DNA from 2 places in the Microbacterium sp. H1-D42 genome. Region 1 is predicted to be linked to the other one. Evidence: predicted binding sites of a transcription regulator. Region 1 holds the regulator's gene; the other holds the start of a gene.
What was found. The regulator LexA, encoded in region 1, represses DNA repair genes until DNA is damaged. The targets are predictions, from matches to a motif close to TCGAACANNTGTTCGA.
Positions count from the first base shown of each region.

Region 2: a site for LexA is predicted at 9,042-9,057, ahead of MNR00_RS02405 (HNH endonuclease signature motif containing protein). Genes of this name have one in related genera too.

Region 1 is NZ_CP093342.1:1,265,097-1,276,031, forward strand. Features, by position in the region: gene MNR00_RS05990 (prolyl oligopeptidase family serine peptidase) at 1-1,378, opposite strand, end outside; gene MNR00_RS05995 (methylenetetrahydrofolate reductase) at 1,509-2,468, shown strand; gene metE (5-methyltetrahydropteroyltriglutamate--homocysteine S-methyltransferase) at 2,477-4,789, shown strand; gene lexA (transcriptional repressor LexA) at 4,859-5,545, opposite strand; gene MNR00_RS06010 (LysM peptidoglycan-binding domain-containing protein) at 5,866-6,264, shown strand; gene MNR00_RS06015 (histidinol-phosphate transaminase) at 6,308-7,399, shown strand; gene hisB (imidazoleglycerol-phosphate dehydratase HisB) at 7,396-8,031, shown strand; gene hisH (imidazole glycerol phosphate synthase subunit HisH) at 8,028-8,660, shown strand; gene priA (bifunctional 1-(5-phosphoribosyl)-5-((5-phosphoribosylamino)methylideneamino)imidazole-4-carboxamide isomerase/phosphoribosylanthranilate isomerase PriA) at 8,773-9,519, shown strand; gene MNR00_RS06035 (SseB family protein) at 9,506-10,309, shown strand; gene MNR00_RS06040 (hypothetical protein) at 10,355-10,771, shown strand; gene MNR00_RS06045 (DUF3626 domain-containing protein) at 10,781-10,935, shown strand, end outside.
Region 2 is NZ_CP093342.1:517,711-528,645, reverse strand. Features, by position in the region: gene MNR00_RS02450 (ABC transporter permease) at 1-343, shown strand, start outside; gene MNR00_RS02445 (helix-turn-helix domain-containing protein) at 356-865, shown strand; gene MNR00_RS02440 (hypothetical protein) at 930-1,226, shown strand; gene MNR00_RS02435 (BCCT family transporter) at 1,286-3,139, shown strand; gene rocD (ornithine--oxo-acid transaminase) at 3,247-4,464, opposite strand; gene ddaH (dimethylargininase) at 4,466-5,350, opposite strand; gene MNR00_RS02420 (NAD(P)-dependent alcohol dehydrogenase) at 5,670-6,680, opposite strand; gene MNR00_RS02415 (helix-turn-helix transcriptional regulator) at 6,682-6,927, opposite strand; gene MNR00_RS02410 (hypothetical protein) at 6,927-7,349, opposite strand; gene MNR00_RS02405 (HNH endonuclease signature motif containing protein) at 7,471-8,880, opposite strand; gene MNR00_RS02400 (bifunctional proline dehydrogenase/L-glutamate gamma-semialdehyde dehydrogenase) at 9,193-10,935, opposite strand, start outside.

The DNA.
Region 1 (10,935 bases):
CGGCGGCGATGACGTCGTCGACGTCGACGACGCCCCACGCGCCGTCCAGCCGCTCGCGGTACGCGCGACCGTAGCCGGTCGAGCCGCCGTAGTTCACGTCGAGCACGCCGATGCCGCGGCTGGTCCAGTACGCGTAGGCGGTGGATGCTGCGCCCGAGACGTGCGAGGTCGGTCCACCGTGCACCATGACGATGTACGGCGGCAGCGCGCCCTCGGGGCCTGTCGCGTCGGGGGTCGTCGGCGGGTAGTCGAAAGCGTGCACCGGACCGTGCGGCCCGTCGAAGGTGACCGGTCGTGCGCGCGGCACCCACGCGGCCTTGGCCTCGTCGCCGCCGGTCACCGTGGTGACAGCGCCGTGGTCGACGTCGATGCACCACAGACCCGACCCCACCGTCGCACCGGCGCCCGAGATCAGCACGCGCGATCCGTGGGCATCGTCGATGCTGGTGCCGGCCGTGATCGGCAGCGTCAGCAGCTCGACCTGGCCCTCCGCGCCGATGAGGACGATCTCGTCGTCGCCGTTCGTGCGCACTGCGACGATGCGTCCGTCATGCAGCGGCTGGTACCAGCGATTGCCGAGCACCCACAGCCCGCCTCCCGTGTCGGCGTCCGCAGGTGCCACCGGCTGCGGGGAAAGCGGGTTTCGCCCGTCTGCGACGCGCACACGGTGCAGGTTCCACCGTCCGGACGGGTCGTCGAGGTACAGCAGCTCGTCTTCGCCGGCCCATTCCGGCTGCAGTGCAGCGTGCGTCGAGATCGACGCGATCTCATCGCCGTCCACGGGGGCGATGTGCAGCAGGGCCTGCTCCCATGGCATCTTGATGCCGCTCCACTGCACCCACGCGATGCGCGTGCCATCGGGGGAGAGGGCGGGGTGCGCGACGAAGCCGCTCGTCGAGATGAAGACCCGGACGGCGCTGTCGTCGTCGGCGGCGGCAGAGCCGTCGAGAGGGATCTCCACGATCGCCCTCAGATGCTGCGCGGGGCGCAGATCCTCGCGCACCGCCAGCAGCCGCCCGTGCTGCAGGCGCAGCCCACCGAACGCCGCACCCTGGGCGGTCAGCGGATCGGGAGCGCCGCCACGGGGCATCCGATACACGCGCTGGTCGTCCTTGTCGACGAAGAACAGCGTGCCGTCGGCATCTGCTGTCCACGATCCGCCGCCGTACTCATGCACGCGCGAGCGTGCGTTCCACGGCGCCGGCAGGATGACTTCGCCCGTCGAGCTGCGCACAGCGATGCGGCCGCCCTCGGATGGCACTGACTCGCCCCACCAGATCTCGTCGCCGACGAAGAGCGCGCCTTCGATGCGCGGCGAGGCCTGCGCGATCTGCGCGGCGGTGAACGGAGAGGACCACGAGCCGAACGATGACGTCATGGCATCGAGCCTAGCCAGCCGCGCCCTGTCACACGGCGTCACACAGTATGCGTCGCTGTGCTCGGCTCACCTAGCGTTCTGTAAACGCTCTCCGACCGATCGGGGGCACCGACACCGTGAGGAGAATGCCATGAGTCGCGTCCCGTTCTCCTTCGAGCTCTACCCGCCGCGCACCGATGCGAGTGCCAAGGCGCTGCACGAGACGATCGATCAGCTGGCTGCTGCCGGCCCCGACTTCCTCTCGGTCACCTACGGTGCCGGAGGCTCGACCGGCGGTCGCTCGCTCGATGTGCTGCGCTACATCCGCGCTCACACCGACACTGAGCCGCTCGCGCATCTCACCTGTGTGGGCAACACCTACGCGGGTGCCGCGCGGCTGATCCGCGAGTTCCTGGATGCCGGGGTGCGCAGCTTCCTCGCTCTGCGGGGCGACCCGCCCGCCGGCCACCAGGACGGCGAGCCGTTCCTCGGCGACCTGGAGAGCTCAGCGCAGCTCGTGCAGCTCATCGACCGGGTGCAGGCGGAACGCGCCCCATATGAGGAGTCCCCCGTTCCCGGCAACCCCGGAGCCATTCGGGTCGCACCGCGCTGCAAGGTCGACATCGCCGTCGCAGCGTTTCCCAACGGGCATCCGCGCTCCGCCTACAGCAGCCAGCACGTCGACGCGCTCCTTGCCAAGCAGGCCGCCGGCGCCACGCTCGCGATCACGCAGCTGTTCTTCCACCCCGACCACTACCTGGCGTTCGTCGAGCGCGCCCGCCGCGCCGGCGTCACGATCCCGATCCTTCCCGGCATCATGCCGATCACCTCGCCCACCCGCCTCACCCGTGTGCTCGAGCTCACCGGCGAGGAGCTGCCGAGCGAGCTCGCGATCGCGCTCGAGATCGAGCCGACCGCCGAGGGGCGCCGTCAGATCGGCATCCGCTGGGCATCCGATCTCGTCCGCGCCGTCGTCGACGGCGGTGCGCCCGGCGTGCACCTCTACGCCTTCAACCAGCACGAGACCGTGCTGGACGTCCTCCGCTCGTCGGGTGTGATCCCCGAGGATCAGCGCTCCGCAACCCCACAGCTCTCCGCAACAACGAAGTAAGGAATCTCATGACCGCTTTCCCCGCCGGGACGATCCTCGGCTACCCGCGCATCGGACGTCGTCGCGAGCTGAAGAAGGCCGTCGAGTCCTTCTGGGCCGGTCGCATCGATCAGGCAGAGCTGGAGAGCACCGCCGCTGCGCTGCGCGCGGCGACCCGAGTGCGCCTGGCGTCGCTGGGTCTCGGCAGCGAGGACTCCGCCATCCCGGAGTCGTTCTCGTTCTACGACCAGGTGCTCGACGCTGCTGTGACCGTCGGCGCGATCCCGGCACGCTTCGAGGACCTGCGCGAGGCCGACGGCACGATCGGGCTGCCGGCGTACTTCACGATCGCCCGCGGAGAGGGCGACCGTGCAGCATCCGAGATGACGAAGTGGTTCGACTCGAACTACCACTACCTCGTGCCAGAGATCGGACCCGAGACGAATTTCTCGCTGTCGAACGACAGCATCGTGCGCCAGGTGCGCGAGGCGGCAGCCGGCGGCTTCCGCACCCGCCCCGTCATCGTCGGGCCCGTCACGCTGCTCGCGCTGGCGAAGGCGTCGGATGCTGCGCCAGAGGGCTACGACCCGCTCACGCGTCTGGATGATGTGCTGCCGGTGTACGTCGAGCTGCTGTCGCAGCTGAAGGCAGCCGGTGCCGAGTGGGTGCAGCTGGATGAGCCGGCACTGGTCAGCGAGTCGCTGCCGGTCGACACCGCGACGCTGGCGGGTGCTGCGGCCCGCGCTCTCGCCGTGCTCGGCGGCGCCTCGGAGCGCCCGTCGATCCTGGTGGCCGCACCCTACGCCGCTCTCGGCGACACGCTCGCCGTTCTGGCCGCAGCTCCCATCGAGGCGATCGCGATCGACCTGGTGCGCGGCGATGTTCCTGCCGCGCTTCCGGCGCTGGGCGACAAGGTGCTCGTCGGCGGTGTGATCGACGGTCACAACATCTGGCGCGGCGACCTTGACGGCGCTTTCGACAAGCTCGAGGCGCTGCGGGCTCTTGGAGCCACCTCGGTGGCGGCGTCGACCTCGACCTCGCTGCTGCACGTGCCGCACGATGTCGCCGAGGAGACGCTGCTCGATCCTCGTCTCGTGTCGTGGCTGGCGTTCGCCGACCAGAAGGTCGGCCAGGTCGTGACGCTCGCAGCGGGACTCGCGCAGGGGCGGGATGCCATCGCTGCCGAGCTCGCCGAGGCATCCGCTGCGCTGACGGATCGTCAGGACGCCCCCGGCGTCCGTGACGGCGCCGTGCGCGGTCGCGAGGTGGCGGACGCCGACTTCTCGCGCGTCGCGTACGAGGAGCGCGAGAGCGCACAGCAGGCGCTGGACCTGCCCGCGCTGCCGCTCACGACCATCGGGTCGTTCCCGCAGACCGGCGACATCCGCCGCGCCCGCGCTCAGTTCCTGCGTGGCGAGCTGCCAGCCGAGGACTACGACGTGTTCCTCAAGCGCGAGATCGATCAGGTCGTCGCGCTGCAGGAGGACCTCGGCCTCGACGTGCTGGTGCATGGCGAGCCGGAGCGCAACGACATGGTGCAGTACTTCGCCGAGAACCTCGACGGGTTCGCCGTCACGCAGCACGGCTGGGTGCAGTCCTACGGCTCGCGCGCCACTCGGCCCTCGATCCTGTGGGGCGATGTGTCGCGTCCGGCGCCCATCACGATCTCCTGGGCTGGCTATTCGCAGTCGCTGAGCGTCAAGCACGTCAAGGGCATGCTGACCGGCCCCGTGACGATCCTGGCCTGGTCGTTCGTGCGTGACGACCAGCCCCTCGGCGAGACCGCGAACCAGGTCGCCCTGGCACTGCGCGATGAGATCGCCGACCTCGAGCAGGCCGGCATCGCCATCATCCAGGTCGACGAGCCGGCGCTGCGCGAGCTGCTGCCGCTGAAGACGGCCGACCAGGCCGCCTACCTGGACTGGTCGGTGGGATCGTTCCGCCTCGCCACCGGCGGCGCGGCGGCTGCCACGCAGATCCACACGCACCTCTGCTATTCGGAGTTCGGCGTCGTGATCGACGCGATTCGCGCGCTGGACGCCGACGTCACCTCGATCGAGGCGGCCCGCAGCCGCATGGCCGTCGTCGGCGACATCGCGGAGTACGGCTTCGACCACGGCATCGGCCCCGGCGTGTACGACATCCACTCGCCCCGTGTGCCGAGCATCGACGAGATCGAGGTGCTGCTGCGCCGTGCCGTCGACGCCCTGCCGATGCGCCAGCTGTGGGTCAACCCGGACTGCGGTCTGAAGACCCGCGGCTATGACGAGACCGTCGCCTCGCTGCGCAACATCGTCGAGGCCACCCGTCGCGTGCGCGAGGACGTGGCTGTCGCCGTCTGACTCACGAGTCGATGAGAAATGCCCCCGCCGGTTCAGACCGGCGGGGGCATTTCCGCGTTCTGGCTGTTGTCAGACGGCGCGCAGCACCGCGACGACCTTGCCGAGCACGACGGCGTCATCGCCGAGGATCGGCTCGAAAGCCGAGTTGCGTGGGAGCAGCCAGGTGTGGCCGTCGCGCCGGCGGAACGTCTTCACCGTGGCCTCGCCGTCGATCATCGCTGCGACGATCTCACCGTTCTCGGCGTTGTTCTGCGTGCGCACGACGACCCAGTCGCCGTCGCAGATGGCCGCGTCGATCATCGACTCGCCGCTGACCTTCAGCATGAAGAGGTCGCCCTTGCCGACCAGCTGACGCGGCAGCGGGAAGATCTCCTCCACCTGCTGGTCGGCGGTGATCGGCACGCCTGCGGCGATCTGCCCCACGAGTGGCACGAGTGCGGCGTCGCCAACGGACGGCGCCGTGTCTGCCGGATTCTCGGTGCCTGAGCCGGGCAGGTCGATCAGCACTTCCATCGCCCTGGTCTTGCCAGGGTCCCGGCGCAGGTAGCCGCTGAGCTCGAGCTGGCCGAGCTGATGCGTGACGCTGGACAGCGACTTCAAGCCGACGGCATCGCCGATCTCGCGCATGCTCGGCGGGTAGCCGTGCCGAGCGATCGACGTCTGAATCACCTCGAGGATGGCCATCTGCTTCGCGCTCAGGCTCTTGCGTCGACGTGTACGCGGAGCCTCGGATGCGGGGGCGGTGTTGTCGCTCATCGGTGCTCCTTCATACCTTCCTGCCCGGTGCGGATCCGCGTGGTCGCGGGCATCCGGTTCGAATGTCGGTGGCCCATGATGGGCTGTCCATATCGAAACCGTATCCGAGATACAGGTGAAAACGGAAGATCTGTTCGAGCGTGTCGAAGAATCAGGTGATCCGGTTTCGAAGAATTCTTGACAGATGTTCGAGTTCGAAGATACATTCGGTACGTAGCTTCGCATCCGGCCTCCCCGGCCGGATGCCGGATGCGAAAGCTATGACACTTCGGCCCAGAACACCGCCAGTGCAGAACAGCGGCAGAGCAGAGGAGCATCACATGAGCACGATCGGAATCTCGGCACCCATGACCACGCAGGTCGCGGTGTACCCGATCCGGCCTGTGAACGTGCCGGCTGTGAAGGCGACCCGCCTGCGGCTGACCACGCGTGGACGTCGCGTCCTCCTCGCGATCGCCGCGCTCCCGATCGTGATCGGCATCGCCGTCTCGGTGATCGCCGGTGGGTCCGCCCTCGCCTCCGGTGCGCAGGCGGCACCGGTCTCGTTCGAGACGGTGACCGTGCTGCCAGGCGACACGCTCTGGTCGATCGCCGCCGAGGTCGCACCTGAAGCGGACCCGCGTGTCGTCATCGAAGACGTCAAGCGCCTGAACAACCTCAGCTCCGGACTGATTCAGGTCGGCTCCGATATCGCGATCCCGGTCGCGTACGCCAACTGACCCGACCGTCACGAAGCCGCCGAAGGCGGGTGCTCGCCCTACGATGGGAAGGGTGACCTCCCTCGATGAGCTGCCCCTCCGCGATGATCTTCGCGGGCTCACTCCCTACGGCGCTCCGCAGGCCCCTCTGCCCGTCGCGCTGAACGTGAACGAGAACACTCATCCGGTTCCGGATGAGGTCGCCAGCGACATCCTCGACGACATCGCTCTCGCTCTGCGCGACGTCAACCGATACCCGGACCGCGAGTTCACGACGCTTCGCGAGGGATTCGCCGACTACCTCGGTCATGGCCTCACCGCCGAGCAGATCTGGGCCGGCAACGGCTCCAACGAGGTGCTGCAGCACATCATGCAGGCGTTCGCGGGTCCTGGGCGCACGGTGTTCGGATTCGCGCCGACGTACTCGATGTACCCGCTTATCGCCCAGGGCACCGGTGCACGCTGGGTCGCCGGCACGCGGGATGACGACTACACGCTCACCCCGCAGGATGCCGCCGCTCAGGTCGCCGCCGCCGACCCTGACGTCGTGCTGCTGTGCGCGCCCAACAATCCGACGGGCACGCCGCTCGGGCTCGACGTGATCGCCGCGGTGTACGAAGCAGCACGCGGTGTGGTGATCGTCGACGAGGCGTACTTCGAGTTCGCTCCACGCGACGCCGTCTCGGCGGTCACGGTGCTGCACGGCCGCCCGCGACTGGCGATCTCGCGCACCATGAGCAAGGCCTTCGCCTTCGCGGGTGCCAGGGTGGGATACCTCGCGGCCGACCCGGCATTCATCGACGCGCTGCGCCTCGTGCGCCTGCCCTACCACCTCAGCGCCCTGACCCAGGCGGCCGCCGTCGCGGCACTGCGCAACGCCGAGACCATGCTGCGCATGGTCGACGAGATCGTCGAGCAGCGCGATCGCATCTCCGCGACGCTGGAAGCGCTCGGCTACCTGCCGCACGAATCGTGGTCGAACTTCGTGCTGTTCGGCGGCGTCGATGACCCGCAGGCACTCTGGCGAGCCCTGTACGAGCGCGGAGTCCTCATCCGCGATGTCGGCATCCCCGGTCACCTCCGCGTCTCGGCGGGCACTGAGGCCGAGACCACTGCCTTTCTGGAAGCACTCGCGTCGATAGGATCACCCTCATGAGCGACCTCCGCCCCGTCAAGGGCAACGCACAGCACTCTCGGACTGCAAAGCGCACGCGCAGCACGTCGGAATCGACGGTCGAGGTCGAGGTGAACCTCGACGGCACCGGCCGCAGCGACATCGACACCTCCGTGCCGTTCTTCGACCACATGCTCACGGCCTTCGCGAAGCACTCGCTCACCGACCTCACCGTTCGCGCGAACGGTGACACCCAGATCGACGCGCACCACACCGTCGAGGACATCTCGATCGTGCTCGGACAGGCGATCCGTGAGGCTTTGGGCGACAAGGCCGGCATCTCCCGCTACGGCGATGCGCTCGTGCCGTTGGACGAAGCACTCGCGCAGGCGGTCGTCGACATCTCGGGGCGTCCGTTCCTGGTGCACGACGGCGAGCCTGCCGGTTTCGAATTCCACCTCATCGGCGGGCACTTCACCGGCTCGCTGGTGCGTCACGTCTTCGAGGCGATCACGTTCAACGCTGGGCTCACCGTGCACGTCCGGGTTCTCGGGGGTCGCGATCCGCACCACATCGCCGAGGCCGAGTTCAAGGCGTTCGCGCGTGCGTTCCGTCAGGCCAAGGCTGCCGACCCCCTGGTCGAGGGCATCCCGTCCACGAAGGGCGCGCTGTGAGCACTGCGCACGTCGCGGTCTTCGACTACGAGTCGGGCAACGTCCACTCCGCCGTCAAGGCGCTGGTCGCGGCCGGAGCCGACGTGGAGCTGACCCGTGATCGCGACCGGGCACTCGCCGCCGACGGTCTCGTGGTGCCGGGCGTCGGCGCATTCGCGGCCGTCCATGAGGCGTTGCGCGCCCATGGTGGCGATGAGATCATCGACCGGCGACTGGCCGGCGGGCGTCCCGTGCTGGGCATCTGCGTCGGCATGCAGGTGATGTTCGAGCGCGGCTTGGAGCGAGGGCAGAACACCGAGGGACTGGGGGAGTGGCCGGGCACGGTCACCGAGCTCGAAGCCCCGGTGCTGCCGCACATGGGCTGGAACACGGTCGAGCCTGGCGAAGGATCTGTGCTGTTCCGCGGCCTCGAGCACGAGCGCTTCTACTTCGTGCACTCGTTCGCCGCGAAGGAATGGGAGCTGGACGTGATCCCGCCGTTCCCGAAGCCTGCGGTCACGTACGCCACACACGGCGAGAGGTTCATCGCCGCCGTCGAGAACGGTCCGCTCTCCGCCACCCAGTTCCACCCCGAGAAGTCCGGCGATGCTGGCATCCGACTGCTGCGCAACTGGGTCGAATCCCTCTGACGCTGCAACAGGGTTTGAGGACTGCGCCGCCGCCGACTACTCTCAACTCTCGTGCCACTGTGGCCGCTCTCGTGCCCATCCGGGCCCACATACCCCCTTCTCCAAGGACGTCATGAACGATTTCGCACAGTCACCTTCTCTGATCCTGCTGCCTGCCGTGGACGTCGCGGGCGGAAAGGCGGTGCGACTCACCCAGGGCGAGGCGGGCACCGAGACCAACTACGGCGACCCTGTTGACGCGGCGGGTGAGTTCGTCGACGCCGGAGCGCAGTGGATCCACCTCGTCGATCTCGATGCGGCGTTCGGTCGCGGCAGCAATTCGGCGATCCTGCGCAAGGTCATCAAGCAGTACCGCGGAGTGAACGTCGAGGTCTCCGGTGGCATCCGCGACGACGCCAGCCTCGAGGCGGCCCTCGAGTCGGGCGCATCCCGCATCAACCTCGGCACCGCGGCCCTCGAGAACCCCGAGTGGGCGGCGGATGTGATCAGCCGCTACGGCGAGGCGATCGCCGTCGGACTCGATGTGCGCGGCACGACCCTCGCGGCTCGTGGCTGGACCGAAGAGGGCGGCGACATCTGGGAGGTGCTGGAGCGCCTCGAAGAGGCCGGCTGCAGCCGCTACGTCGTCACTGACGTCACCAAGGACGGCACGCTGCGCGGCCCGAACCTCGACCTGCTGCGCGAGATCACCTCGCGCACGCCCAAGCCTGTGATCGCCTCCGGCGGCGTGGCCACGCTGGACGACATCGCGGCGCTGCGCGAGCTGGTGCCGCTCGGCGTCGAGGGTGCCATCGTCGGCAAGGCGCTCTACGCCGGACAGTTCACGCTGGCCGAGGCACTGGACGTTGCAGGGGACTGAGGACATCAGCGCGCACGACGACGCCCACCACGCCAACACGGGCGACTCAGCCGGCGTCCCATGGGAGGGGCGCAGCTTCGAGCCGAACGCGAACGCTTCGGATGACGGCTCGGCCGACCCTGCCCTGCTGGCGGCGCTGCTGCGCTTCCGCGCCGGCGACGGGTCTCAGGCCGAGGTCGTCGAGGCGTTCCGCAGTGCCCGCGTACTGGTGCCGCTGGTCGCCGAGAAGGGCGATGAGGGCATCGGCCCCACCGGCTTGAAGGTCGACAAGACGCAGGAGCTGTCGATCGTCACGGTCGCAGCCCCGGACGGACGGCGAGTGCAGCCGGTGTTCTCGTCGGTCGACACGATGCGGCGATGGGATCCGCTGGCGCGCCCGATCCCGGTCGAAGCCGTGCGCGTGGCGCTGTCGGCGTCGAGCGAGGAGACCGACCTGATCGTGCTGGATCCGGCATCCGACACCGAGTTCGTGCTGCGTCGCCCTGCGGTGTGGGCGATCGCACAGGACCAGGCTTGGGAGCCGAGCTTCCTCTCGCCCGAGGTCTTCGCGGCGCTGCGCGAGAGCATCGCGCACGAGCTGGCCGTGATCGACGTGGTGGTCGCGGCGGGGGATTCGGATGCCCGCATGCGCGGTCCCGAGCTGATCGTCACTCTGGAGCTCATCGACGGCCTCGAGCGCGCGACGCTGGATGCTGTGCTCGCGCGCCTCGCGCAGCGCTGGTCGGCTGATGATCGCATGGCCGTGCTCGTGGACTCGCTGACCGTGAAGCTCACCCGCTCCGAGGGCTGATCGCCCCGCACTTCACGCACGTCACGGGCCAGATAGGGTCGGGGCATGCGCAGATTCGTCGCGGTGCTCGGACTCGCTGCTGCGGGGATGCTGGTGACGTCGTGCGGTGCGGATCCGATGATCGATGGCGACGTGTGCCCGGCGATCGGCTACATCACCGTCCTCGAGGTGGACGCCGGAGCGATTCCGGCTGCTGCCTGGGTGCAGCTCTGCGACGGGGCGGTCTGCTCGCCGGATCCCGGCAAGGCGACGGGGACCGCCGAGCAGATCGGGGCCGTCGAACGGAACGGCGTCTGGACGTTCTCATTCCACGGACGTGCACCGGTCGAGACCGCGAACATCCGCGTCACGGACGATAGGGGTGCGCTCCTCGACGAATCGGAGCACGACATCGACTGGATCCACTCCACGGCCCGCTGCGGCGGCCCGTCGACCGCGGATCCCGTGGTGCTGACCCCCTAGGCTCGAGGGATGCTGCCGTCGGTCGCGCTCCACTTCCATCCGGATTGGCCCTTCCAGGATCGGACGGTCATCGAGGCGATGGCGGATGCCGGCCGATATCGCTCGCAGTTCGAGACAGGCACCTCGAACGGGGGCCTGACCGCGCAGGCGGGCGGCGATCGCTG
Region 2 (10,935 bases), 750 kb from region 1:
CGACGGGTCGCTGATGCAGGATGCCGTCGTCGCCGGCATCGGCCAGGGCATAGCGGCGTGCGTCTTCCTGGTGCTGACGGCGCTCGTGTTCGTGCTGGCGCCGAGAGCCACGATCGTCGTGGGGTGGATGCTGGTGATGGTGGCCCTGATCATCGGGCTGTTCGGCCCGCTGTTCTCGCTGCCGGACTGGCTGACGAACCTCTCGCCGTTCACGCAGACCCCCGTGCTCGCCTCCGACGGCGTCGATCTGAAGGGCGTCTGGTGGCTCGCCGGTGCGGCGGCGGTCGGCGCGGCAGCATCCCTCGTCCTGATGCGGCGTCGGGAACTGCACCCGACAGCCTGAGAGGATGACAAGATGACGGATGCTGACGACGCTGCGCCCCCGGCAGGAGATGCCACGCACCTCGGGGTCGACGCCGCCGAGGACGCGGCGGCCGTCATCACGGCTGTCGGGTTCCCGCGCATGCCCGCCCGCGTCCTGATGGCGCTGATCGCCGCCCCCGCCGGTGGGTACACCGCCGCCGAGCTCGGTGAGCGGCTGGGCGTGAGTGCCGCGGCGGTCTCCGGTGCGGTGCGCTACCTGCAGACCGTGCACATGATCCACCGCATCTCGCGGCCGGATCGACGCCTGGTGACGTACGAGATCATCGGGGACGCCTGGTACGGCGCCATGTCGACGAACTCCCCCGTGTACGACCGACTGGCGGCGCTGATCGAAGACATCGGCGCCGCCCACGAAGACGACCACGCCGCGCGTGCGCGATCAGAGGAGATGGCGGAGTTCTTCCGCTTCATGTCGCGTCGCATGCCGCAGTTGATCGATGAGTGGGAGACGCTGCGCGCGGAGCGCCTGCTGTCTGACTGAACCCTTCGCGACGGCGATGTCAAGGGCATGCCGCAGCACCATCGCACACCTTAAGGTCAGAGGCATGAACGATCGACGCGATGAAGACGATGCCGCGGACGGCCAGTCATTCCACCAGATCCCGCATGTGCCTGGACTGGATCCGCGGGGTACGGGATTGCCGCGAAAGCTGGGCGACGTTCTGAAGCCTCCCTCGAAGGGGCCATCAGAACCGGCGCCGCGGTCGGCCCAGACCGAGCCCTCTGGCGACGAGGATGCCCCGCTCGGCGGCTCAGAGGTCACCGAGGAGCAGCTGACCGCCGACACCGCTGTCGAACAGGACGCCCTGAAGGCATTCGACCCTGACGACACACCCGTCTGAGCCACGGCCACGCCGAAGGCCCCCTGTCCACAGGCCGCGGCCGCCGATACGGTGGGGGCATGAGCGGACAGGGATCGAAGACGAGGGCCAGTGCCGAGCAGCGCGAGCCGCAGGTGCTGCGATGGGTGTTCTGGCCTGCCGCGGGCATCATCATCGCGTTCGTGCTGTTCACCCTGCTTCTGCCGAACGTCGCAGAGGAAGTGTTCCGAACGATCCAGACCTCGATCGTCAACGCCTTCAACTGGTACTACGTGCTGATCGCGGCGTTCTTCGTCGCGTTCTGTCTGTTCCTGGGATTCAGCCGCTTCGGCGACATCAAACTCGGACGCGATGATGAAGAGCCGGAGTTCTCACTGATCAGCTGGTTCTCGCTGCTGTTCGCGGCCGGCATGGGCATCGGTCTCGTCTTCTACGGTGTCAGCGAGCCGCTCAGCCACTTCACCAACCCGCGCCCCGGGGTCACCGGGACGCCGGAGCAGCTGGCACAGGCGGCACTCGGCCAGACATATCTGCACTGGGGCGTGCACGCCTGGTCGATCTATGTGGTGATCGGACTCGCCCTCGCCTACGCGATCCACCGCCGTCGGCGCCCTGTGTCGATCCGCTGGACGCTCGAACCGCTGCTCGGCAAGCGCGTCGAGGGCGGTTGGGGCCACACGATCGACGTGATCGCGCTGGTGGGAACGCTGTTCGGTGTGGCGACCTCATTGGGCCTTGGTGTGCTGCAGATGAGCGCAGGACTGCATTCGGCGGGGATCGCAGATCCCGACGAGACGACGCAGGTGATCCTGATCCTCGTCATCTCGGTTTTCGTCTTGATGTCGGTGCTGTCCGGCGTGACCAAGGGCATGAAGTGGCTGTCCACGGCCAACCTCATCCTCGCGGGCATCCTGGTGCTGTATCTGCTCGCAGTCGGGCCCACCGAGTTCCTGCTGCGCGACTTCGTGCAGTCGATCGGCTATTACGTGCAGAATTTCGTCGGGCTGTCGTTCAACGTCAGTGCGTTCCAGGGCGAAGCAGGCGAGCAGTGGCAGGCGTCATGGACGTCCTTCTACTGGGGCTGGTGGATCTCGTGGGCGCCGTTCGTCGGCATCTTCATCGCCCGCGTGTCAAAGGGGCGCACCGTGCGCGAGTTCGTGATCGGCGTGATCCTGGTTCCCACGCTGATCGGCATCCTGTGGTTCGCCGTTCTCGGCGGCTCGGCGCTGGCGATGGAGCTCTCCGATCCCGGCACGCTCACCGGGCCGGACGGCGAGGTCGACCTGCAGGGCGCTCTGTTCGCCATGCTGCAGAACGTGCCCGGATCGGGCATCGTGAGCGTCGGCGCGCTGCTCCTGCTCGGCATCTTCTTCATCACGTCGGCGGATTCCGGCGCACTGGTGATGGGCATGATAGCCACCGGCGGCAAGCCCGAGCCGCGGCGCTGGATCCGCACGTTCTTCGTCGTCGCAACGGCCCTGCTGGCGATCTCCCTGCTGCTGGCGGGCGGACTCACGGCGCTGCAGACCGCGGCGATCACGATCGCGCTGCCCTTCAGCGTGGTGATGCTGCTGATCTGCTGGTCGACGGTCGTCGCCTTCACTCGAGAACGGCGCGCGTACGCGAAGGCCGAGCGGGCGGCGTTCATCGATCGGATCGGCGACTACTACGGTCTCGAAGTCGAAGCCCACGATGAGACCGGCGTGCTGGGCTCGCAGCCGCGGTGGATGCGCCGCATCCAGCGCCGCTTCGGCCTGCCGGTGGCGCCGACCGAACCTGTGCGCATCACGTCGGGTGCCCTCGGTCTGGAAAGCAGCGTCGATGCCTCCCCGTCGACACTTGATGTCGATGAACTGGTCGATGAGGACGACCTGGCGGGCCTGGACGACCCGAACGTGCAGGAGCAGGACTCCGGCCCGTTCCTCCGCGACTGACCCCGCCCCCTACTGCGAGAAACCACTTCCCGTCTGAGAAACACGCACACACGTGATGTCTCAGACGGGAAGTGGTTCCTCAGCAGGATGGCGCGAAGCGCCTGGCGTCAGTCGGCCAGGACCAGGCGCAACTGCTCCACCGCCCAGTCGAGCTCAGTGGCGCGGATCACCAGCGGCGGGGCGATGCGGATCGTCTGGCCGTGGGTGTCCTTGACGAGCACGCCGCGCTCGCGCAGCTTCTCGGCGACGTCGCGGCCGGTGCCGATGGCGGGGTCGATGTCGACGCCCGCCCACAGGCCCGCGATGCGCACCGCGGTCACGCCGTGGCCGATCAGAGGCTCGAGAGCGGATGCCAGGTGTGCGCCGAGCACGCGAGCGCGCTCTTGGAACTCGCCGGTCTCCAGCATCGAGACCACCTTCAGGCCGACGGCTGCGGCCAGCGGGTTGCCGCCGAACGTCGAGCCGTGCTCGCCCGGACGGATGACGCCGAGCACATCGCGGTTGCCGACGACCGCCGAGACGGGCAGGATGCCGCCGCCGAGCGCCTTGCCCAGCAGATACAGGTCGGGCACGACGCCCTCGCGGTCGCAGGCGAAGGTCTCGCCGACCCGGCCGAGGCCCGCTTGGATCTCGTCGGCGATGAACAGCACGCCTCGCTCATCGCAGATCTCGCGGATCCGGCGCAGGTAGCCCTCCGGAGGGATGATCACACCGGCCTCGCCCTGGATGGGCTCGACCAGCACCGCGGCGGTCTCGTCGGTGATCGCGTTCGCGATGGCATCCGCGTCTCCGTACGGAACCGTGTCGAAACCCGGCGTGTACGGACCGAAGTCATCGCGCGCCTGATCGTCGTCGCTGAAGCTGACGATCGTGGTGGTGCGGCCGTGGAAGTTGCCCGCGGCGACGACGATGCGGGCCTTGCCGGCAGAGATGCCCTTGACGCGGTAGCCCCACGCGCGGGCCACCTTGATGCCGGTCTCGACCGCCTCGGCGCCGGTGTTCATCGGCAGCACGAGCTCCTTGCCGCACAGGCGTGCGAGCGCGGCGGCGAACGGCTCGAGCTGGTCGTTCATGAAGGCGCGACTGGTGAGGGTGACGCGGCCGAGCTGCGTGGTGAGCGCCTCGACGATCGCCGGATGCCGGTGCCCGAAGTTCACGGCCGAGTAGGCGGCCAGCAGGTCGAGGTAGCGCTTGCCCTCAGCATCCGTCATCCACACGCCCTCGGCATCGGCGATGACGACGGGCAGCGGCGCGTAGTTCTCGGCGACGTGTACTTCGTCTCGCTTCGCTCGCTCAGCAACCGCGTACGTCTCTGTGCCGTCCATGTCAGGCACCCCGCAGTTCGAGCGTGCAGCACTTGATGCCGCCACCGCCGAGCAGCAGCTCGGACAGGTCGACCATGATCGGGTTGTAACCGCGCTCGCGCAGCTGCTTCTCGAATCCTGTGGCGCGCGGCGAGATGATGACGTTGTAGCCATCGCTGGCCGAGTTCAGTCCGAACACGGCGCCGTCGTCGTCGCTGACGAGGATGGCGTCGGGGAACCGCTCGGCGAGCACCTTCTGCGAAGCCTCGTCGAACGCGTGCGGCAGGTAGGCGATGTTGGCGCGCTCGGGGCCGCCGTTCTCGGTGCCCTGCACCGGGTCGAGCACGGCGATGGCGGTGTCGAGGTGGTAGAAGCGCGGATCGACGAGGTTCAGTGAGACGACCTCGCGGCCGAACACCTCGCCCACCTCGCGGTGGCTGTCGCCCGTGGAGCGGAAGCCGGTGCCGGCGAGGATCACATCGCCGACCAGCAGGAAGTCGCCCTCGCCCTCGTTGACCTCTTCTGGCATCACGGTGTCGAAGCCGTTGGCGCGGAACCAGTCGGCGAACGCGGGCGCCTCACCCTGGCGCTCCTCGAAGCGGAACTCGGGCACGTAGGCGCGGCCGCCGATGACGAAGCCGCCGTTCGCGGTGTAGACCATGTCGGGGTAGCCGGCGAGCGGCTCGATCAGCTCGACCTCGTGACCGAGTTCGAGGTACAGGCCGTACAGCTTCTGCCACTGCGCGACGGCCTTGGCGGTGTCGGTCGGGTTGGCCGGCTCCATCCACGGATTGATCTTGTAGCTGACCGTGAAGTGCTCGGGCTTGCACATCAGGTAGCGACGGTGGTGAGCCACGCGGGTCGGCGCGGTCGCGTGGTCGTCGGGGCGGGTCGCGGTTTCAGGCATGGACATGAGTGCTCCTCAGGAAGGTGCGGCGGACGCTGTCCAGGGGCCCAGCGGAAGTTCGACCCGCAACATTGACGGGGAAGATGCACACGAGCACGCCAGGCTCCATTATCTCACGCGATCTTCGGATGCTGAAGATGCGCGGCGGGTCAAGGAATGCCCGCGCTCGGCTGCGATCGTTCGGGTCGCGATTCCTCCCGCTCGGATGCCCGCAGCCGGCGTTCCGGTCGCATTTTGTCCCGCCTTCATCCGGCGCCAGCGGGAAAAATCGCGACGGGAACGGGAAGGCTCCGCGGCTCGAGCGCCGACGCTTCGTCGATCAGGATGCCGCGCGCACGACGACCTTGCCTGCGGCGTGCCCTGATTCGACGTGAGCGAGCGCACCGGCCGCGTCTTTGAACGCGTATTCGCGCTCGATCGCCGGGGTGATCGCCCCCTGCGCGGCGAGCTGCAGCAGCTGCCCGAGGATCCGCGGGTCTGCGGATGCGGCGAGTGCACGGATGCGCCGGGACGATCCGATCGAGAGGAGTGCTCCGCGCAGCATCCGCGGCACCGGACCCAGCACGTGCCCACCGCCACCCGCGACGAGGACGACAGTTCCGCCGGGGCGGATCAGGCGCCGCAGCGTGCGCAGCGGTGTGCCGCCGACGATGTCGATCACGGCGTCGTACCCGTCGGCGGGCAGTGTGGCGAGGTCGATGTTCCGCTCGAACACGCGGGTGGCGCCGAGGCGCTCGATGAGAGTGACGTTGTGGGCCGCGGCGGTGGCGTGCACCTCGGCGCCGCGGAGCCCGGCCAGCTGCACCGCAAAGGTGCCGACCCCGCCGGAGGCGCCGAGGACGAGTACCCTCTGCCCTTCCAACCGATGTCCTTCGCCCACCCGGGCGCGGTCGAGCGCCTGCCAGGCGGTGCCGCCGGCGATGGGGAGACTGGCCGCGACTGCCGCGGCGACGCCGTCTGGTCGTGCCGCCAGTCGCTTCGCGGGTGCGACGGCGAACGGGGCAAGGCCTCCGCCGCCGGGCAGCTCCACCACGACTTCGTCGCCGATGCCAGCATCCGACACCCCGTCACCCAAGGCGACGACGGTTCCGGCGATGTCCATGCCGCGCACCGGATTGCGCGGGTGGGTCAGCCCGAACACCGGGCGTGCCAGCAGCGGATCGCCGAGCATGATGCGCACGTCGCCGGCATTGAGCGCGGTGGCGTGCACCTTCAGCAGCACCTCACCCCGACCGGGCGTCGGCACGTCGCGCTCGACGAGTGCGATGTCGGATGCCGGGCCGTAGCGGTCCTGCGTCCAGGAGGTCATGGTGGTGGTCGTGAGAGTCATTTCAGCCCTCCACTGTCTGCGAAACTTCTGTCTGCGAATCGGGGTATTGGAAGAGGTCATCGAGCGCGACCCCGAAGGCCCGGGCGATCTGGAAGGCCAGCTCGAGCGTCGGCGAGTACTTGCCCTGCTCGATCGCGAGGAGCGTCTGGCGCGTGACGCCGATGCTGCGGGCGAGGTCGGCCTGGGTCAGCCCGGCCGCCTCGCGATGCGCGCGGATGGTGTTGGTGACGAGGGTGGGCTTGACCATCAGATCAGGCCTCGACGGTACGCGATGACGCGGGCGATGCCGCCGACGAGGGACGAGACCGCGAAGCCGAGGAACATGGTCTGCGCGATCCAGAACACGTCGACATTCAGTGCGCACAGCACGATGACGATGAGGCCGGCGATCACCAGGAAGGCGTGCTCGACCCGGCCGCCCAGGTGGGCGATGTCGGTGTCGCGCATGTCGGTCGCCATCGCCCCCTCCTTGTCACGTATGCCGGCGACGATCCCCCAGACGATCGTGATGAGGATCGTAAGCACGATGCCGCCGCCGATGGTCCACAGCATGATCGGCACCCAGGATGCTGCCGGGTCCGGACTCGTCAGCAGCAGCCAGGCGTACACCGCGAACGTGGGGACGGTGGCGATGAGCCCGGCCCAGGCCGCGCGCTCGTTGTAGACCATGACCGCTCCTTCGTGTCAAAGATTCTTTACTCGAAGCAAGCTACGCCTGATGGCGTGCGGTGTCAAGAATCTTTTACATCGAGGGTCATCGGCGCCCAGCCCACGCACACCCGGGAACGCGCTACGTGTAGGCGAACTCAGGCAACGACAGTCGTGGGGTGCGCCAGCGGTGTTCGGGGTCCCACCATGCGGGTCCGCGGATTTCGGGGAGTCCGTGGTTCATGCGGATCTCCCACCCGGAGTACTCCAGGGAGCGGTGGTGCCACCAGCACAGCGGGACGCCGTTGTCGGTGCTGGTCGGTCCACCGTTCGCCCATTCGGCGACGTGGTGGATCTCACACCACGTGGCGGGAACGTGACACCCGGGGATCAGGCATTCCCTGTCGCGGAGGGTGATCGCCCGGCGCTGGTGGACGGTGAAGATCCGGTCGGTGACCGTCATTCCTACGATCCGCCCCTGTTCGGTGAACACCCGCTGGATCGTGCCGGTGCACCCCGCGTGCCGGGCAACGGCCGCACTCACGGGTACGTCCACGCCTGGGATGGTGGCCCAGGAACTATCTGACGACTCCAGGTGCACGACCAGCGTCGGCGCCGCACCACCCAACGACGGCATGTCCGCGTGCCGGGCGGCGATGCCGAGCGCTGCGGCGAGGGCGTCGTGCTGCTTCTGCCCCCGCGTGCGGGTGTCCAGCACGCTGCGCGGGTCGCTGTTGAAGGCGTCCCCGTCGCCGGCGTCGTCCCCGTCGCAGCCCGCACCGCCCGGGCGGTGGTCGTCCTCGTCGTCGGTGGGGTGGAACCTCACACCGTCGGGGATCGGGGGTCCGTCGGTCTTCGGGTTCAACTGCGCATCCAGCAGCAACTGCAACTGGGCGTACGTTTCGGGCAGCAGGTTCCCCCGCAGTGGATACACCCCGTCCCGCATCCGTCCGACCGACAGGAACCGACGCGTCATCGCCCGCTGCTCGGTCGGCTCCGCGCCGTCCGGGTCCAGCCGCAGTGCGATCGCATGCGCGATGGACTTCACGTCCTCCGGCGTCGCCGGGGGCACCCTGTCCCGCGCGTCTTCAGCGTCCGTCCCGTCGGCATCCGTGTCCCCATCATCTGCATCCGCGCCGTCGGTGGCCCCGTCCGTGGCCGCGTACCCGCGCACCACCTCCGCCAGCACCGCATCGGCCCTCCACCGATCCGCCGCACCGATCCGGTCACCGGCCGCCTCGACCGGCCCCGTAGCCGCCAGCAGCCCGGTCACCCCGATCACCCCGTCCAGCATCGCCTGCCGCAGCGCCGGCCACCGTGCCGGCAACCACGTCCCTGACGTCAGCTCGGCCTCACGATGCACGACCCGGCTGGCCCGCACCACTTGCGCCGCCGTGCGGGCATCCACCCGCAGGGTGCGCTGGAGCAGTTCGTTCATGCTCCGGCATCCAACACCATTCGGAAGCCCCACCGGATCCGAGGTCGCCACGGTCTCGACGACCACAGCCTCCACCCGCCGCAACGCATCACCAGCCCGCCTCAGCACCACCATCCGCTCGGCATCAGTGAGAACCGCAAGAGCGTCCGCACCGAGCACCCGATCAAGGTCGGCAACGACCCGATCCAGGAGAGCTTCGGTGCTGTTCATACCCACTATTGAACACGGGGCCACCGACATTGACAGGGCAGAATCCGGCTGATCAGAGAAACTTTCCGAACATTCTCTCGACACCCTTGGCTACCGACACCAAGCATCCATCAAGCGGCATCCGTCACCACCGTTCCGGTCGCAGAATATCCCGCTTGCGCCCACCCCCAACGGGAGAAATTGCGACCGGAACCGCGACGACCAGCACAGACCCTGTCAGATGACGGCAGCGCTCCAGTCGTCGGGATCCCCGAAGCGGTGCGCCGTGATCGAGATCGCCTGCTCGTGCACGAACGGCAGCAGCTCCAGCCGTCCGGCCGAGGTCACCTCGTTGTCGTAGACGGCCAGGTCAGGGTCGCCGCCGACCGCGCGGGCCAGATCCGCGTGCAGCGCGGCGACACCGTCCCGTGCGCCGATCAGGCGCACGCGTCCAGCATCCGCCAGCGACGAATCCTCCACCTCGACGACCGCCGCGTCGCCCCGGCGCGCCATCCGATCGATCCACTCGCCGTCGCTCTCCACCGCGACGAGCACCTCCAGATCGCTGAGCTGCCCGCGCACACCGGCGGGCAGCCCCGTCGGCACCGAGAGCACGAACTGCGCGCCGGATCGGATGCCGGCGAGCACCACCCGCAGCACCTCGTGCAGTCCGGCATCCGCGGTCGCCCGCACGATCACAGGAACGGGTCGATAGCGGAACAGGTTGCGCTCCACCCCCAGCTGCGACACGTCGCGCACCTGGCCGAACTCGCGGTCCCACGCGACAGCATCCGACAGTGCGGCCTGCCGCAGCCACTCGAACTCGTCGAAGTCCAGCGCCGGCTGCGCCGCCTCGATCAGCGTCGAGATGCGCGTGTCGAGCCCACGCAGGTGCAGGGTGCTCGACACCCTGCCGCGCGGCTGCGAGCGCCACGATCCCAACCCGATCAGGTAGTTCGGGCCGCCCGCTTTCGCCCCAGGCCCCACCGACGAGCGCTTCCACCCGCCGAACGGCTGACGCTGCACGATCGCGCCGGTGATGCCACGGTTCACGTACAGGTTGCCCGCCTGCACCTCTGCGAGCCAGAGCTCGAGGTCCACTGGGTCCTGCGTGTGCAGCCCTGCGGTCAGGCCGTAGGCCACGGCATTCTGCAGTTCGATCGCCTCAGACAACGTCGCCGCGTGCATCACTCCCATCATCGGTCCGAAGAACTCCTCCAGGTGCGTCCGCGACCCGGCCCGCACTCCGGCCCGCACCCCTGGACTCCACAGCCGGCCGCTGTCATCCATCGAGCGCGGCCGGATCAGCCACTTCTCGCCGCTCTCGAGAGTGTTCAGCGCCCACGCGAGCTTGCCCTGCGGCTTCTCGATCACCGGTCCGATCTCGGCCGTGGCGTCCGACGGCCACGCGACCCGCATCGACTTCACGGCGTCGACGAGCTGCCGCGCGAAGCGCTTGGAGCGGCCGACCTGCCCGACGAGGATCACCAGCGACGCGGCGGAGCACTTCTGGCCCGCATGCCCGAACGCACTGCGCACGAGGTCGGCGACCGCGAGGTCGAGGTCGGCGCTCGGCGTGATGATGATGGCGTTCTTGCCGCTGGTCTCAGCGAGCAGCGGCAGATCAGGGCGCCACGAGCGGAACAGCGCAGCCGTGTCCCACCCTCCGGTGAGGATGACCCTGTCCACCGCGGCATGTGAGACGAGCTGCTGCCCGAGTTCACGCTCGCCGAGGTCGACGAGTGCGAGCACGTCGCGCGGGACGCCGGCCTGCCACAGCGCCTCGGCGATGACGGCGGCGCAGCGCCGCGCCTGATGTGCCGGCTTGAACACGACGCCGGAGCCGGCGGCGAGCGCGGCCAGCACTCCCCCGGCGGGGATCGCCAGGGGGAAGTTCCACGGCGGGGTGACGACGGTCACCTGCGCCGGCTCGAAGACGGCACCGCTCACGGCGTCGAGTTCGCGGGCGCGACTCGCGTA